2 regions of the Arthrobacter sp. BF1 genome follow, and region 2 is predicted to be linked to the other one. Evidence: predicted binding sites of a transcription regulator. Region 2 holds the regulator's gene; the other holds the start of a gene.
The links. The regulator HrcA, encoded in region 2, represses chaperone genes, less so after heat shock. The targets are predictions, from matches to a motif close to TTNGCACTCGNNNNNNNCGAGTGCNAA.

Region 1 (7,039 bases), 1.4 Mb from region 2:
CCGCGACCCCCTGCTGGTAGGCGGTGGCTGCGGCGCGGGCGCGTTCATCGGCTGCCTCGTTGAGGTCATGGCCGGCGTGGCCTTTGACCCATTCGAACGTGTACTTGCGGCCGGCGAGTTCACGGTCCAGTTCTTTGAGCAGCTCCAGGTTCATGACAGGCTTGCCGTCACCTTTTCGCCAGCCCTTCCGCTTCCAGCCCGGCATCCATTTGGTGATCGAGTTGATGACGTACTGGCTGTCGCAGAGGACCTTCAGGTGCTCGTCAGGGATATGGGCGGTAGCGCGGAACAGGTCAAGCACTGCCATCAGCTCACCCTGGTTGTTGGTGCCGTGCGGCCATCCCCCTGCCCGCCAGCACTCGTCGTCGACATACCAGGCCCAGCCGGCCGGGCCCGGGTTTCCTAAAGCCGAACCGTCGGCTGCTGCAGTAATTGTCACGGTTCCATCCTGCCAGAGTTCCTGCCACCCTTAACGCCGGGGTTAACGGCCGACGGCGGCCCCCACCTTTGGTGAGGACCGCCGTCGTGCGTTTGGCTACGGTGCGTCTTGCCTGGGCAAATGGGGGCTAGAAGCCGCCCATGCCGCCCATCTCGTCGCCGCCACCCATGGCCGGAGCGTTCTTCTCCGGCTTGTCGGCCACTACGGCCTCGGTGGTGAGGAACAGACCGGCAATGGAAGCCGCGTTCTGCAGGGCAGAGCGGGTTACCTTGACGGGGTCGTTGATGCCGGCAGCCAGCAGGTCGACGTATTCGCCGGTGGCTGCGTTCAGGCCGTGGCCTGCGGGCAGGCCGCGGACCTTGTCCACCACAACGCCGGGCTCGAGGCCGGCGTTGAAAGCGATCTGCTTCAGCGGAGCGTCGATGGCAACCCGGACGATGTTGGCGCCCGTTGCTTCGTCACCCGTGAGGTTCAGGTTGGCGAACGCCTTGGCGCCGGCCTGGATCAATGCAACGCCGCCACCGGCGACGATGCCTTCTTCAACAGCAGCCTTGGCGTTGCGGACAGCGTCCTCAATGCGGTGCTTGCGTTCCTTGAGCTCAACTTCGGTTGCGGCACCGGCCTTGATGACTGCAACGCCGCCGGCCAGCTTGGCCAGGCGTTCCTGCAGCTTCTCGCGGTCGTAGTCCGAATCGGAGTTTTCGATCTCGGCGCGGATCTGGGAAACGCGGCCAGCGATCTGGTCGGCGTCGCCGGCACCTTCAACGATGGTGGTCTCGTCCTTGGTGACAACAACCTTGCGGGCGCGTCCCAGGAGTTCCAGTCCGGCGGTCTCCAGCTTGAGGCCGACTTCCTCGGCGATGACCTGGCCACCGGTGAGGACAGCAATGTCGGCCAGCTGGGCCTTGCGGCGGTCGCCGAAGCCCGGAGCCTTGACGGCAACAGACTTGAACGTACCGCGGATCTTGTTGACGATCAGCGTGGCCAGGGCCTCGCCCTCGATGTCCTCGGCAATGATCAGCAGCGGCTTGGACGACTGCATGACCTTTTCCAGGACAGCAACCAGTTCCTTGACGTTGGAGATCTTGGAGTTGACGATCAGGATGTACGGATCCTCAAGGACCGTTTCCTGGCGATCGGTGTCGGTTACGAAGTAAGCGGAGATGTAACCCTTGTCGAAGCGCATGCCTTCGGTGAGCTCAAGCTCGAGGCCGAAGGTGTTCGACTCCTCGACCGTGATGACGCCTTCCTTGCCAACCTTGTCCAGGGCCTCGGCGATCAGGGCGCCGATTTCGTCGTCACCGGCGGAGATGGAGGCGGTGGCCGCGATCTCTTCCTTGGTTTCGATCTCCTTGGCGGAGGCAAGCAGTTCAACCGTGACGGCTTCTACGGCCTTCTCGATGCCGCGCTTGAGGGACAGCGGGTCAGCGCCGGCCGCAACGTTGCGCAGGCCTTCCTTGACCAGTGCCTGGGCCAGCACGGTTGCCGTGGTGGTTCCGTCGCCAGCGACGTCATCAGTCTTCTTGGCAACTTCCTTGACCAGCTCAGCGCCGATCTTCTCGTAAGGGTCGTCCAGCTCGATCTCCTTGGCGATGGACACACCATCGTTGGTGATCGTGGGGGCGCCCCACTTCTTTTCGAGGACGACGTTGCGGCCACGCGGGCCGAGGGTGACCTTGACGGCGTCGGCGAGGATGTTCAGGCCCCGCTCAAGACCGCGGCGTGCCTCTTCATCAAATGCAATGATCTTGGCCATAACGGCAGTAGTCCTTTCGGGACAGTCGTTAAGAATGAACCTCACTGCAGTGCCCGCGACGGACGATCTTTGACCGCGGCCTCTGTATGCCGTGGCTGGGGATCTCACTCCAGCTAGGTGTTTCTCTCGCTCCAGGCCCGGCGCCAAGCTCCGCAACCGGCGGATGCCGGACGTTGCTTTAGCAGTCGGTACGTAGGAGTGCTAACTCAATAATTAGCACTCCCTAGGTGAGAGTGCAAGCGAATGGACCTCGAAACCGCGTATCCGCCGGTGGCCGTTCGCCGTTGGCGATCAGCCTGCCGCCCGGCCTGCTGCCTCGCGTCCGGTGAGTACGGCCCGGTTGTCCGCGCCGTATGTGAACACCATGAAGTTCGCCGTGGTGATGTCCCCGTGGGAGTCGAAGGCAACCGGCCCCGATTCGCCGTCGTAATTGATTTTCGCCCCGGTCTTCAGGACTGCCAGGCAGTCGGCATACGAGAGGCACGCTTTGCCGGGCTGGCCCGCGTCCTGCCCGCCGGCAGTCCCGCCGGACACGGCGATCAGGTTGGCCGCGATGGAGCGACCCGCGTCGTCATCGGCCACAGCCGCGGCCAAGGCCGCAAGGTTCACTGCATCGAAGGCCTCGGCTGCGAAGGACAGGTCCTTCAAGGCCGGATTAACTTCCAGCAGCCGCGCCTGAAAGGCTGCCGAGGCGAACATGCCGGGCACCACGGCGCGGGCACCATCCAGGGCCTTCGAACCAAGCCCCGAACCATACTGCGCGAAGGCACCGTCACTGAGGATAATTTTGGCGCCGGAGAGCCCCGCATTATTGAGTTCCGCGAGGTCACCCTGAGCGTCGTCGCGCGCGATCAGTATGACGGCGTCGGGCTTTGCAGCCCGGGCAGCTGCGGCTGACTTCTGCGCGGCGCCCGGTTTGAAGCCCGATGTGCTGACGGTTTCCAGGCCCGCTGCCGTGGCGGCGCCGGCTACCGCGTCAGAGACGTCCTTGCCGTAGGCGCTGTCCTGGTGGACAACGGCGATGCTCTTGGCTCCGCCGTCCTTGGCCAGCTTCACCAATACGGAAGCCTGGGCAACGTCAGCTGCCGCCGTCCGGAAATAATAGCCGCCGCTCTTGTACGAACTCAGCGCCGCTGCTGAATTCGCCGGCGAGATCAGCGGTGTCCTGGCGGCGGACAGCACGTCGATGGCGGCTGCCGCATGGCTGGAATCCGTGGGTCCAATCACTACGTCGGCTTTGCCGGCAACGAGGTTACCGGCCTGCGCTCCGGTATCCTCGCCGGCCCCGATGATCAACTCAACAGGTCTGCCCTTGTGGCCCCCGGCGGCGTTTATGTCCTTGACGGCAACCTCGGCCGCCGCCCGCTGTGCGTCGTTGAGGAAGCTCTGCTTCCCTGCGTTGTCCAGGATCATGCCGATGCGCAGGACACCATCGCCGGAAGCTTCAACGGTGTCCAGCCGGGCGTTGCCCCCGGCGGCGACGGCACACCCGGCCAGTGCCAGAAGGACGGCCGCCGCTGTGGTACTCCGGAGGATTGCTGATGTCAGGCTGCCGCAGTTCACTCTGCGGGCCGGACGCTTTCGGCCTGCGGGCCCTTCTCGCCTTCGCCGACTTCGAGCTCCACCCGCTGCCCCTCTTCGAGGGCCCGGTAGCCTTCGCCGTCGATGGCCGACCAATGCACAAAGACGTCATCCCCTGAGCCATCCACGGTAATGAAGCCATAGCCCTTTTCGGTGTTGAACCACTTGACGGTTCCCAATGCCATGATGTCCACTCTTTCCGTAGTGCCGACGGTCCACCCCGCTGTGGGCACGTGCAGCCGTGCGCCGCGACAGGGACCGAAGCCTGAAATCACTCTAGCCACAACCCCTTCAAGTGGCCGAGCCGCCCTGCTCACGGCTGCCCGAAAGTTATGGACGCGTGACCGCTGGTGCTAGCGGTAGCCCGGCCCCAGCACCACAACAAGGGGAACCTGGAACTCCTGGCTGTTGACCAGTGTGGGGACGCCCAGGAGGGTCCCGAGTGCTTCAGCGTTGGCCCGCTGAGCCTCACCCGCATAGAAGATCCTGGACGTCTGTTGCGGCGCCCCGGCCCAGTTGCCCACCTGCCCCAGCGTCCAGCCGTCGTTCTGCAGGACCGAACTGACACGTCCGGCCAGCCCGGCGGTACCGGCCGCGTTGTACACCGCAACGCCCTGCGCTTTGTTCAGGACGGTGGCCGGCGTCGCTGTGGCGGACGGCGAGGCCGAAGGCTCCGGGCTCGCTGACGGCTCGGCGCTCTCCGAGGCCTCGGCGCTGGGGGACGGCTCCGCGCTGGCCGACGGGGCGGCGCTTGTTTCGGGTGACGCGGACGCTTCCAGGCTTGTGGACAGCTCGCTGCCGGCGTGAGTGAAGCCGAGTTTGGGAAGGATCAGGAAGGAAACAAGTCCGATGGCCAGCGCCGCGATTCCCACCGCCAGGACCGGCCAGAGCTTTCGCCGGACGGCCACCGCGGCCGTGCGGTGGACGCCTTGCCGCGAGGCGGTCTCCGGTACCTTGTCGAATTCATCGCGAGCGTATTTGGTCATGGTGCAGGGACGTCCTTGTTGATTGCTGCTGATGGCTCAGCACGAAGTTAGTCAGGCGTCGGAACCCAGGCGGCGAGCAGTGCGCGCCCGGTGACGCGACGTACGTAGTCTACGCAATCGCTTGACCAGCATGGGGTCGTGGGCCAGCGCCGCCTCGGAATCAATGAGGGCATTCAGCAGCTGGTAGTAGTGTGTCGCGGACAGGTCGAAGAGCTCCCGGATGGCCTGTTCCTTCGCCCCCGCGTACTTCCACCACTGCCGTTCCAAAGCCAGCATCTGCTGGTCGCGCTCGCTCAACGGGGAGTCACGAAGGGTGAAGTCAGCCAGCAGCGGGCTGTGCTCCGCGGCTTCCGGCAGGTGTTCCCGAGCAGGCTCCGCCACGGCACATCCCTTCGCTGGTGAGGTTGAAATTCTCATCCCATGCTACGGCGTAAATAACAGGCTTGTCATTTGCGGCCCGGCCGCTGTGGCCGTCGTCCCCGGGAGCATCCCTGCGAGAATGGGACCGTGTTTGAATCTGACGCCCTGTTCGAGTTGGCGGCGGAGCCGGCGGATGCCGTTGGTTTCGCCGAGCTGGTTGCCATGCCGCTGCGTGAGCTGATGGCTGCTGACTGGGCGGAGGCCCTGGGCGCGGTTGAAACAGAGCTGCGCGGCGTCCTCACGTTTTTGGCCGCGGAAGTGGACGCGGGGCACAAAGTGTTGCCGTCGCCGTCGAACGTCCTCCGCGCCTTCAGGCAACCGCTGGCTGATGTCAAGGTCCTCATCGTGGGCCAGGACCCCTATCCGACGCCCGGCCACGCGGTAGGCCTTTCCTTCGCCGTCGACGCCCGGACGCGGCCCATCCCCCGGAGCCTGGCGAACATCTACCGCGAACTGGAGTCCGATCTCGGCATTCCGCCGCGAGTCCACGGCGACCTGTCCGCGTGGGCCAGTCAGGGCGTTCTGCTGCTGAACAGGGTCATGAGCGTCCGGGCGGGTGCCGCAGGCTCGCACCGCGGTAAGGGCTGGGAGGCAATTACGACGGCGGCAGTCACCGCAGTGGCCCACCGGCGCACCGCTGACGGCGGCAGTCCGCCGCTCGTGGCGGTGCTGTGGGGCAGGGATGCCGAGGGCGTCCGGCCGCTTCTGTCCGACGCGGCCGTAGTGTCCAGCGCGCACCCGAGCCCGTTGTCGGCGTCGCGCGGATTCTTCGGCTCACGGCCTTTCAGCGCCATCAATGAGCTGCTGCGGGAACAGGGCTCGTCCGGCGTAACCTGGGAGCTCCCCCAGGTTGTTTAGCTTAGGGTTGCCTTATGAGCACTGTCCCGGCCGCCACGAGCGCAACAAAGAACACCCGTCCGCAGATTGACCTCACGGTCATCCGACGGGAAGAACTCTCGCCGCACATGGTCAGGATCGTGGCGGGCGGCCCGGGCTTTTCCGCGTACGTGAACAACGCTTTTGTGGACCGCTACGTGAAGATCGTGTTCCCGCAGCCCGGCGTTGAGTACGCCCGGCCGCTGGATCTGTGGACCATCCGCGAAACCATGCCCCGGGCGCAGTGGCCGTTCACCCGCACCTACACGGTCCGCTGGGTGGATACGGCTGCCCAGGAACTGGCCATCGACTTTGTGGTCCACGGGGACGAAGGACTGGCAGGGCCGTGGGCAGCCACCGCGAAGCCCGGCGATACCTTCACGTTCACCGGCCCCGGGGGCGCCTACAACCCCTCGCCTGACGCCGACTGGTACCTCTTCGCCGGGGACGAGGCCGCCCTGCCTGCCATCGCGGCAGTCATCGAATCCCTGCCGGCTGACGCCCGCGGCCTGGCATTCATCGAGGTGGACGGCGACGCCGACATCCAGCACATCGCGGCCCCGGCAGGTGTCCAGCTCAACTGGCTCCGCCGGAACGGTGCCCCCGCGGGCGAAGGCGATCTCCTTGTCTCCGCAGTGGCCGACGCCGACTGGCCGGCGGGACGGGTTGACGTTTTTGCCCACGGCGAGCGTGGCTACATGAAGGCCCTGCGGGAGGTGTTCTTTGTCCAGCGTGGCCTCGAGCGGAAACAGGTGTCACTGTCCGGCTACTGGGCCAAGGGCCGGGTAGAGGACGATTTCCAGGCTGAGAAGAAGCTGCCCGTAGGAAAGATCTAAACAGGGAAGATCTGAGCGGGAAAGATCTGCGCGGGCGGACCGCTGCAGACGCCCCGCGCGGCCCGGCGCCGTGCTGCCAGCGGCTTTAGCGCCGGCGGGCGCGGCGGCGCTCGTTGCTGGCCAGGCTGCGCGTCAGGGGCCGTGC
Region 2 (7,039 bases):
GTGTTCTGGGCCTCGTCCAGGATGATGAAAGCGTCGTTCAGGGTGCGCCCGCGCATATAGGCAAGCGGCGCAACCTCGATAGTCCCGGCGGCCATGAGGCGCGGGATCGATTCGGGGTCCATCATGTCGTGGAGCGCGTCGTAAAGCGGTCGCAGGTAGGGGTCGATCTTGTCACTGAGCGTGCCGGGCAGGAACCCCAGCCGCTCGCCGGCTTCGACGGCCGGACGGGTCAGGATGATGCGGCTGACTTCCTTCTGCTGCAGCGCCTGGACAGCCTTCGCCATGGCCAGGAAGGTCTTGCCGGTACCGGCGGGGCCGATTCCGAAGATCACCGTGTTGGCGTCGATCGCGTCAACATAGTTCTTCTGGTTCAGCGTCTTGGGCCGGATGGTCTTTCCCCGGCTGGACAGGATGTCATGGGTGAGGACATCCACGGGGTTCTGCAGGGACTGGCTGCGGAGCAACGCCACGAGCTGCTGCAGGACGGCGGGGCTGATCACGGTGCCGCGGGCCACAAGGCCGCGTACTTCATGCAGGAGGCGCATGATGCGGGGCACCTCGTTCGCCGGGCCGCTGATGGAGAGTTCGTTTCCGCGGACATGGAAGTTAACCGCCGGGAACTGTTCTTCGATGTACCGCAGGGCCTCGTCATGGCTGCCGAGCGATTGGACCATCTGATCGGAGTTGTCAAAGAGAACCACCTCCGTCCGGACACCGGGAAGTGAGTGGGGAAATTCTCCGGCGGCGCGCTCAGTGTTCAGCCGGCGCTTTCCGTTCGTTGATTCAGTCATGGTGCTGGCCCGCAGGCCCGTGGTCTCCTCCAGTTCGAACTTAATACCGCCGGATGCTGCGTGGGCGGGCTGTTGCCGAGCACGCAGGAGCCAGCGGTTCCTTCCATCTTACGCCAGCAGGGCCCTCGTCGTGGCGAGCCGGGGCACCGCCCACCGGTCATTCCCGGAGCCGGTGCCTGCGGGGTGCGTGGCGACATTAGATATCAACTTCATATCAGGCGCATATCGTTCCCGTTGCAGTTGGGCCCGTGCGGTCGTTTGGGCCCTTGAGCTGTGCCGCACTATGCCATGCTTGAAATTCAGGCCGTCCGGGGACCGGCTTACGGGGCTCAGGCCCCATCATTCACAGCCAGGAAGGACAGGGCCATCAGAGTGCCGGAAACACCCGCCCCCCGCTCGGCCGAACGTGCCGCGCGGCCGTTTCGTGCGCGGGGCGTAGTGGCTCTCCTTCCGGCGTTCCTCCTGCTGACCGGCTGCATTGCCGATCCTGGGCCCGAGCCCATACTGTCGGCGAACTCCACCGCGGCCGCTACCGGCTCCCCCGGCGCGCCGTCCACGAGCGCACCGCTGGAAACCACGCAGTCCTCGAACAAGGCTCCGGTGTACTGGATCGGCCGCAGCAACGGCAACGTCTTTCTTTACCGTGAGTTCCGGGATGTCCCGGAACAGGAGAACCCGGTGACCCGTGCACTGCGGGCCATGATGTCCGAAAAGCCGCTGGACCCAGATTTCTTCACGCCCTGGCAGAGTCCCACCGAACTGGCCACCTCGATCTCCGGAAAGAATGTCATTACCGTCGACGTGTCCGAAGATGCCTTCAACAGCAATCTCGACGCCGACATGGCAGTTCGCGCCATCCAGCAGCTGATTTTCACCGCCACTGCGGCGGCGGCCAGTTCCGGGCTGATCGACTCGGGCCAGCAGATCCAGGTTCGGGTCCTGGTGGACAGCCACACCGACTACGTAGCCTTCGGCCATGTCCAGCTTGGTGCCCCGATGTCACGGGCTGCCGGGATGGTGGCACCCGTGTGGATCATCGATCCTCAGGAGGGCACGGACATTGCCGGGGGCAGTGTCAAGATCACCGGCCGCAGCACCGTCCCGGGCGGCAAACTGAAGTGGCAGATCCTGCGGACCGCGGGGAACGGGGACAAGACGCCGTACCTGACCGGTGAAACTACGGCCGGCGCTGACGCCGCCCAGTCCGGACTGTTCACACTCGCGCTCAGCCTGTCGTCAGGGAGCTACGAGCTCCGCGTATCGCAGTCCGATGGCGGAACCAGCGGGGAACTGAACGTGGACACGCGGAAGTTCAACGTCAGTTAGTTCACTTCACCGGTTAGTTAGCGCGACCCGCTGGCTTAGGCCTGCGCGGCGCTCCAGCGCCCCAACACATCGCTCGCAAGTACGACGGCGGCCGGTCCGGCAGTGGAGGACCTCAGGACGTGGTTGCCCAGGAGTGCCGTCACGGCACCGGCATCGCAAAGCTTGGTTACTTCGCGGGGACTGATGCCACCCTCCGGACCTACGATGAGCAGGATTTCCCGGGGGGCGCCAGCCGCAGGTGCGGCGGCATGCCATGCCTCCAGCACGGACCGTAGCGGCCGCACGGCGTCTTCGTGGAGGATCACCGCAAGGTCCGCTGCTGCCACGGTTGCAACCAGGCCGGGGGTTTCGACGGCGGCGCGCACCTCGGGAATCCAGGCGCGCCGCGCCTGTTTGGCTGCTGCCGTGACCACGGACTGCCATTTGGCATGCGCTTTCGCGGCGCGCTCACCCTTCCAGCGCACAATCGAGCGTTCCGACTGCCAGGGCACAACGGCGTCGATCCCCAATTCCGTGGCGGTTTCCACGGCGAGTTCATCGCGGTCACCCTTGGCCAGCGCCTGGACCAGCACCAGCCGAATGTCAGGCTGTTGTTCCATCGCCAATTCGGCGCATTCAACGGTGAGTTCGGCGGGTGAGGCGGCAATAACCGTTCCGGTGAGCCGCTTCCCGGCGCCGTCGGCGATGTCTACGGACTCTCCCGGTGCCAACCGCTTAACTGTTACCGCATGGCGCGCTTCAGGGCCCTGGAGGGTGTAGCGGGCGCCGGGAACCATGTGGTCCAGTGACCCGGCGCCGCCGAAAAAAACGGGGTTGCTCACCGCTACAGGTTACCGAGCCGGTCCCGCAGCTTGGCGAAAACCCCGCCGCTGGCCGTCAGCTTGCCCTCGGTGAACTGTTCGCCACGCAGCTTTGCCAGCTGCCGCAGGAGGTCCTCCTGCGCGCCGTCAAGCTTCGCGGGCGTCTCCACCTGGAGGTGGACCATCAGGTCACCGCGACCGTAGCCACGCAGGTGCGTGACGCCCAGCCCGCGGAGCGTGATGACCTCGCCGGCCTGGGTCCCTGCTTTGACGTCGATTTCCTGCAGCCCGTCGAACGTTTCCAGGGACACTTCGGTGCCCAGGGCAGCTGCAGTCATGGGAATGTGGAGCGTCGCGTGCAGGTCATCGCCGTCCCGGACGTAGGTGGGATCGTTGTTGACGCGGATCTCGACGTAGAGGTCACCGGACGGCCCGCCGGCAGGGCCGGCCTCGCCCTGACCGGACAGCTGGATCCGGGTTCCCGTTGCGACGCCGGCGGGCACCTTGATGGTGAGTGACCGGCGGCTGCGGATGCGGCCCTGGCCGTTGCACTCGTTGCAGGGGTCCTTAATGACAGTTCCGAAGCCTTCGCAACTGCCGCATGGAGCCGCCGTCATGACCTGGCCAAGGATGGAGCGGACCGCCCGCTGGACCTGGCCGCTGCCGCCGCAGATGTCGCAGCGCTCGGGGTGGCTGCCTTCGCGGCAGCACGAGCCGTTGCAGGTGGGGCAGGTGACGGCGGTGTCCACCTCAAGCTTCCGGTTGACGCCGAAGACGGCATCGCGCAGTTCGATCCGCACGCTGATCAGTGCGTCCTGGCCGCGGCGGACCCTTGACGCGGGGCCTGACGATCCGCCGGCGCCGAAGAACGTATCGAAGATGTCCTGGAACGCGAAGCCCTGGCCAGCGTATCCGCCGCCGCCGAAGCCGTTGTCAGTACCGTTCTCATTGCCGGTGGTGTCGTAGACACGGCGCTTCTGGGGGTCAGAAAGTACCTCGTAGGCATGGGTCACGGCCTTGAAGCGGTCCGACGCATCGTCCCCGGGGTTAACGTCCGGGTGAAGGGTGCGGGCCAGCTTGCGGTAGGCCTTCTTGATCTCTTCTCCGGTGGCTTCCGGCGAGACTCCGAGGACGTCGTAGTGGCTGCTCAAAGTTCGTATCTCTTCCCTGTTGTACTGCCGGCAGCGAGGCTGCCGGCACTGCTCTTGGTGCCTGGACCGGTTGTTACGGACCCAGAATTCTTGACAGATAACGGGCTACTGCCCTGACGGCGGCCATGGTGGTGGGATAGTCCATGCGCGTGGGACCCAGGACGCCAACTTTGGCTGTGCTGTCCGGTCCGTAAGCTGTGGCCACCACCGAGGCTTCGGCCAGTCCGTCGTAGGGGTTTTCCCTGCCGATGCTCACGGTCACACCGCGTGGGTCCTGTTCCATGTCAGTGAGCAGGCGGAGCAGGACCACCTGTTCCTCCAGGGCCTCAAGCACGGGACCGATGGTGAGGGGGAAATCCACGTTGGACCTGGCCAGGTTCGCAGTGCCGGCCATCACCATGCGGTCCTCGCGGCTGCTGTGGGCGAGCGTTTCCAGCCCGTGAGCAAGTGCCTGGGCAGCTGCCCGCCGGCCTGGAGCGACGCAGGAGACCACGCCCGGCAGTGACTGCGCCAGCCGGCTCAGCGGTGTGCCCGCCAGCGAGCCGAGGAAGTGAGTCCGCAGGGCGGCGATCGCTTCCTCACCGAGGTCCTGGCCGACGTCGATCACGCGCTGTTCCACCTTGCCGGTGGTGGCGATGAGCACCAGCAGGACCTGGCGCGGCGCCAGGAGCACAAATTCGATGTGGCGGATGGTGGCCCGGCTCAGGTGCGGGTACTGGACCACAGCCACCTGGTTGGTCAGCTGGGAAAGCAGCCTGACGGTTCTGTCCAGGGCATCATCCAAGTCATCCGCGCCCTCCAGAAGCGATTGGATGGCCTTCTTCTCCGCCGGGGAGAGCGGCTTGACCGCGGAAATCTGGTCCACAAACAGGCGATAGCCCTTGTCGGTGGGGATCCGTCCCGCGCTGGTATGCGGAGCGGTGATCAGGCCCTCGTCTTCCAGGGCGGCCATATCGTTCCGGATGGTGGCGCTGGATACGCCGAGGTGGTGGCGCTCAACCAGCGCCTTGGAACCCACGGGCTCGCGGGAGTGCACGTAGTCCTCCACAATGGCACGCAGTACTTCCAGTTTGCGCGGCTCGCTCACACTCCACCTCCATCCATGGTTGCGCCTCAATCTTCACGGCAATGGTCACGGCTCGTTAGCACTCGACATGCCTAAGTGCTAACAGTCTAATATGACTCACCCCGTTGTTAGCATTGGTACCGCTCCGGGCGAACATCCGGGGGCACGATCTAGCGCAAGGCGGAATCAATCCATGCATTACCAAAACTGGGGTCCGCAGGAGATCACCGCACCTGTCCGGAACGAACTTCCCGAGGTTCCGGTGGAACGTGGCATGGTCCTCGAAGACGCCCAGTCCGGCTGGGTGGGAGCGGTGACCCGGGTGGAGAAGTCCGGCGGCATGCATGTGGTTGCCCTCGAGGACCGGCGCGGCAAGTCGCGTTCGTTCAAGCTTGGATTCGGGTTCCTGTTGGAAGGCCAGCCCATCAGGCTGATGCCGCCGGCGCCCAGGCAGAACGCGGCGGTGCCCGCCGGCCGGACGGCATCCGGTTCAGTCCGCGTGGCGGGCCAGCGTGCCCAGGTGGCCAAAGCGAGCAGGATTTGGGTGGAGGGAAAGCACGACGCCGAACTCGTGGAAAAGGTCTGGGGTGACGATCTCCGGGTGGAAGGCATCGTCGTCGAGCCTTTGCACGGCATCGATGACCTCGCCGGGGCGGTGGCCGCCTTCGGTCCCGGGCCCAACCGGCGGTTGGGGATCCTGGTGGACCATTTGGTGCCGGACTCCAAGGAGTGGCGCATCGCCGCCGGTGTGATGGCCTCCCCGGGCGCCGCCGGGAACGTGCTGATTGTCGGGCACCCCTACGTTGACGTGTGGCAGGCAATCCGCCCCGCCGTGCTCGGCATCGAACGGTGGCCCGTGGTGCCCCGGGGGCAGGACTGGAAGACCGGCATCCTGGCCGCCTTCGGCTGGCCGCACGCCACGAAGGAAGACATCGGCCTGGGTTGGCAGAAACTGTTGGGTGCGGTCCGCAGCTACGCGGACCTGGAAGCGTCCCTGCTCGGCCGGGTGGAAGAAGTCATCGACTTCCTGACGGTGCCGTAACTCCCACGGCCCTTGAATGGCCGAAGGACGGTCCCGACGGCGGCATTTGCCGCGCGAACCAGTATTCTTGGTACTGCAGAGGCTGTTGTCGCAACAGACCGGCATTCTCCAAACCAGCACCATTGCACTTTCGAAGGATGAAACCGTGGCACAAAACGCACGCGAGCACCGGGACGACCAAGGCCGTTCCGAGTATCAGGGCGTTCCCGCAAATGCGTTGCCCCTCACGGCCAGCGAAGACCGTCAATGGGCCACGCTGGCGCACTTTGGCGGGATCCTCGGTTGTGTACCGTCGCTGCTGATCTACCTGATCTTCCGAGAGCGCGGACCGTTCACCGCGCAGGAATCCAAGGAAGCACTGAACTTCAGCCTGCCGCCCACCATCGCCGCGCTGGTGGCCAACATCCTGGTATTCATTCCGGTGGTCGGCAACATCTTCGCCGTCATCGCCACGCTCATCTGGATCGCCCTGACCTGCTTCTCGGTGTCCGCCGGTATCCATGTCAACAAGGGCCAGCCGCACCGCTACCAGTACAACCTGCGCTGGATCAAGTAGTCCCCGGACTTTAGTCCGGCAGGATTCTCCGGACCACGGCGTCCGCCAGCAGGCGCCCCTTCAGGGTCAGCACCAGCGTTCCTTTCACGGCAGCGTGCGCGTCCACGAGGCCCTCAGCCATCAACCCGGCCACAGCGTGGCGCCCTGACTCCCCCAGCGTTGCGATGGCGAGCCCCGAAACCAGCCGGGCTTCCAGCATGACGCGTTCCACGTCCCGGGTTTCGGCGTCGAGCGTTTCCCTGCCCGCAGCCGGCGAGAGCCCCTGGGCGAGCCGCCCCGCGTAGGCGGTGGGGTGCTTGACGTTCCA

Region 1: groL (chaperonin GroEL) is a predicted target of HrcA. The motif match lies at 2,374-2,400, and genes of this name have one in related genera.

The regions. Positions count from the first base shown of each region.
Region 1 is NZ_CM155271.1:786,868-793,906, reverse strand. It holds gene AC1MCD_RS03815 (RNase H family protein) at 1-439, opposite strand, end outside; gene groL (chaperonin GroEL) at 567-2,195, opposite strand; gene AC1MCD_RS03805 (ABC transporter substrate-binding protein) at 2,487-3,758, opposite strand; gene AC1MCD_RS03800 (cold-shock protein) at 3,755-3,961, opposite strand; gene AC1MCD_RS03795 (LytR C-terminal domain-containing protein) at 4,130-4,762, opposite strand; gene AC1MCD_RS03790 (DUF3263 domain-containing protein) at 4,814-5,143, opposite strand; gene AC1MCD_RS03785 (uracil-DNA glycosylase) at 5,270-6,040, shown strand; gene AC1MCD_RS03780 (siderophore-interacting protein) at 6,055-6,894, shown strand; gene AC1MCD_RS03775 (threonine/serine exporter family protein) at 6,980-7,039, opposite strand, start outside.
Region 2 is NZ_CM155271.1:2,204,916-2,211,954, forward strand. It holds gene AC1MCD_RS10335 (PhoH family protein) at 1-791, opposite strand, end outside; gene AC1MCD_RS10340 (GerMN domain-containing protein) at 1,230-2,117, shown strand; gene AC1MCD_RS10345 (16S rRNA (uracil(1498)-N(3))-methyltransferase) at 2,153-2,938, opposite strand; gene dnaJ (molecular chaperone DnaJ) at 2,941-4,068, opposite strand; gene hrcA (heat-inducible transcriptional repressor HrcA) at 4,142-5,155, opposite strand; gene AC1MCD_RS10360 (DUF3097 domain-containing protein) at 5,328-6,176, shown strand; gene AC1MCD_RS10365 (DUF4870 domain-containing protein) at 6,322-6,732, shown strand; gene hemW (radical SAM family heme chaperone HemW) at 6,743-7,039, opposite strand, start outside.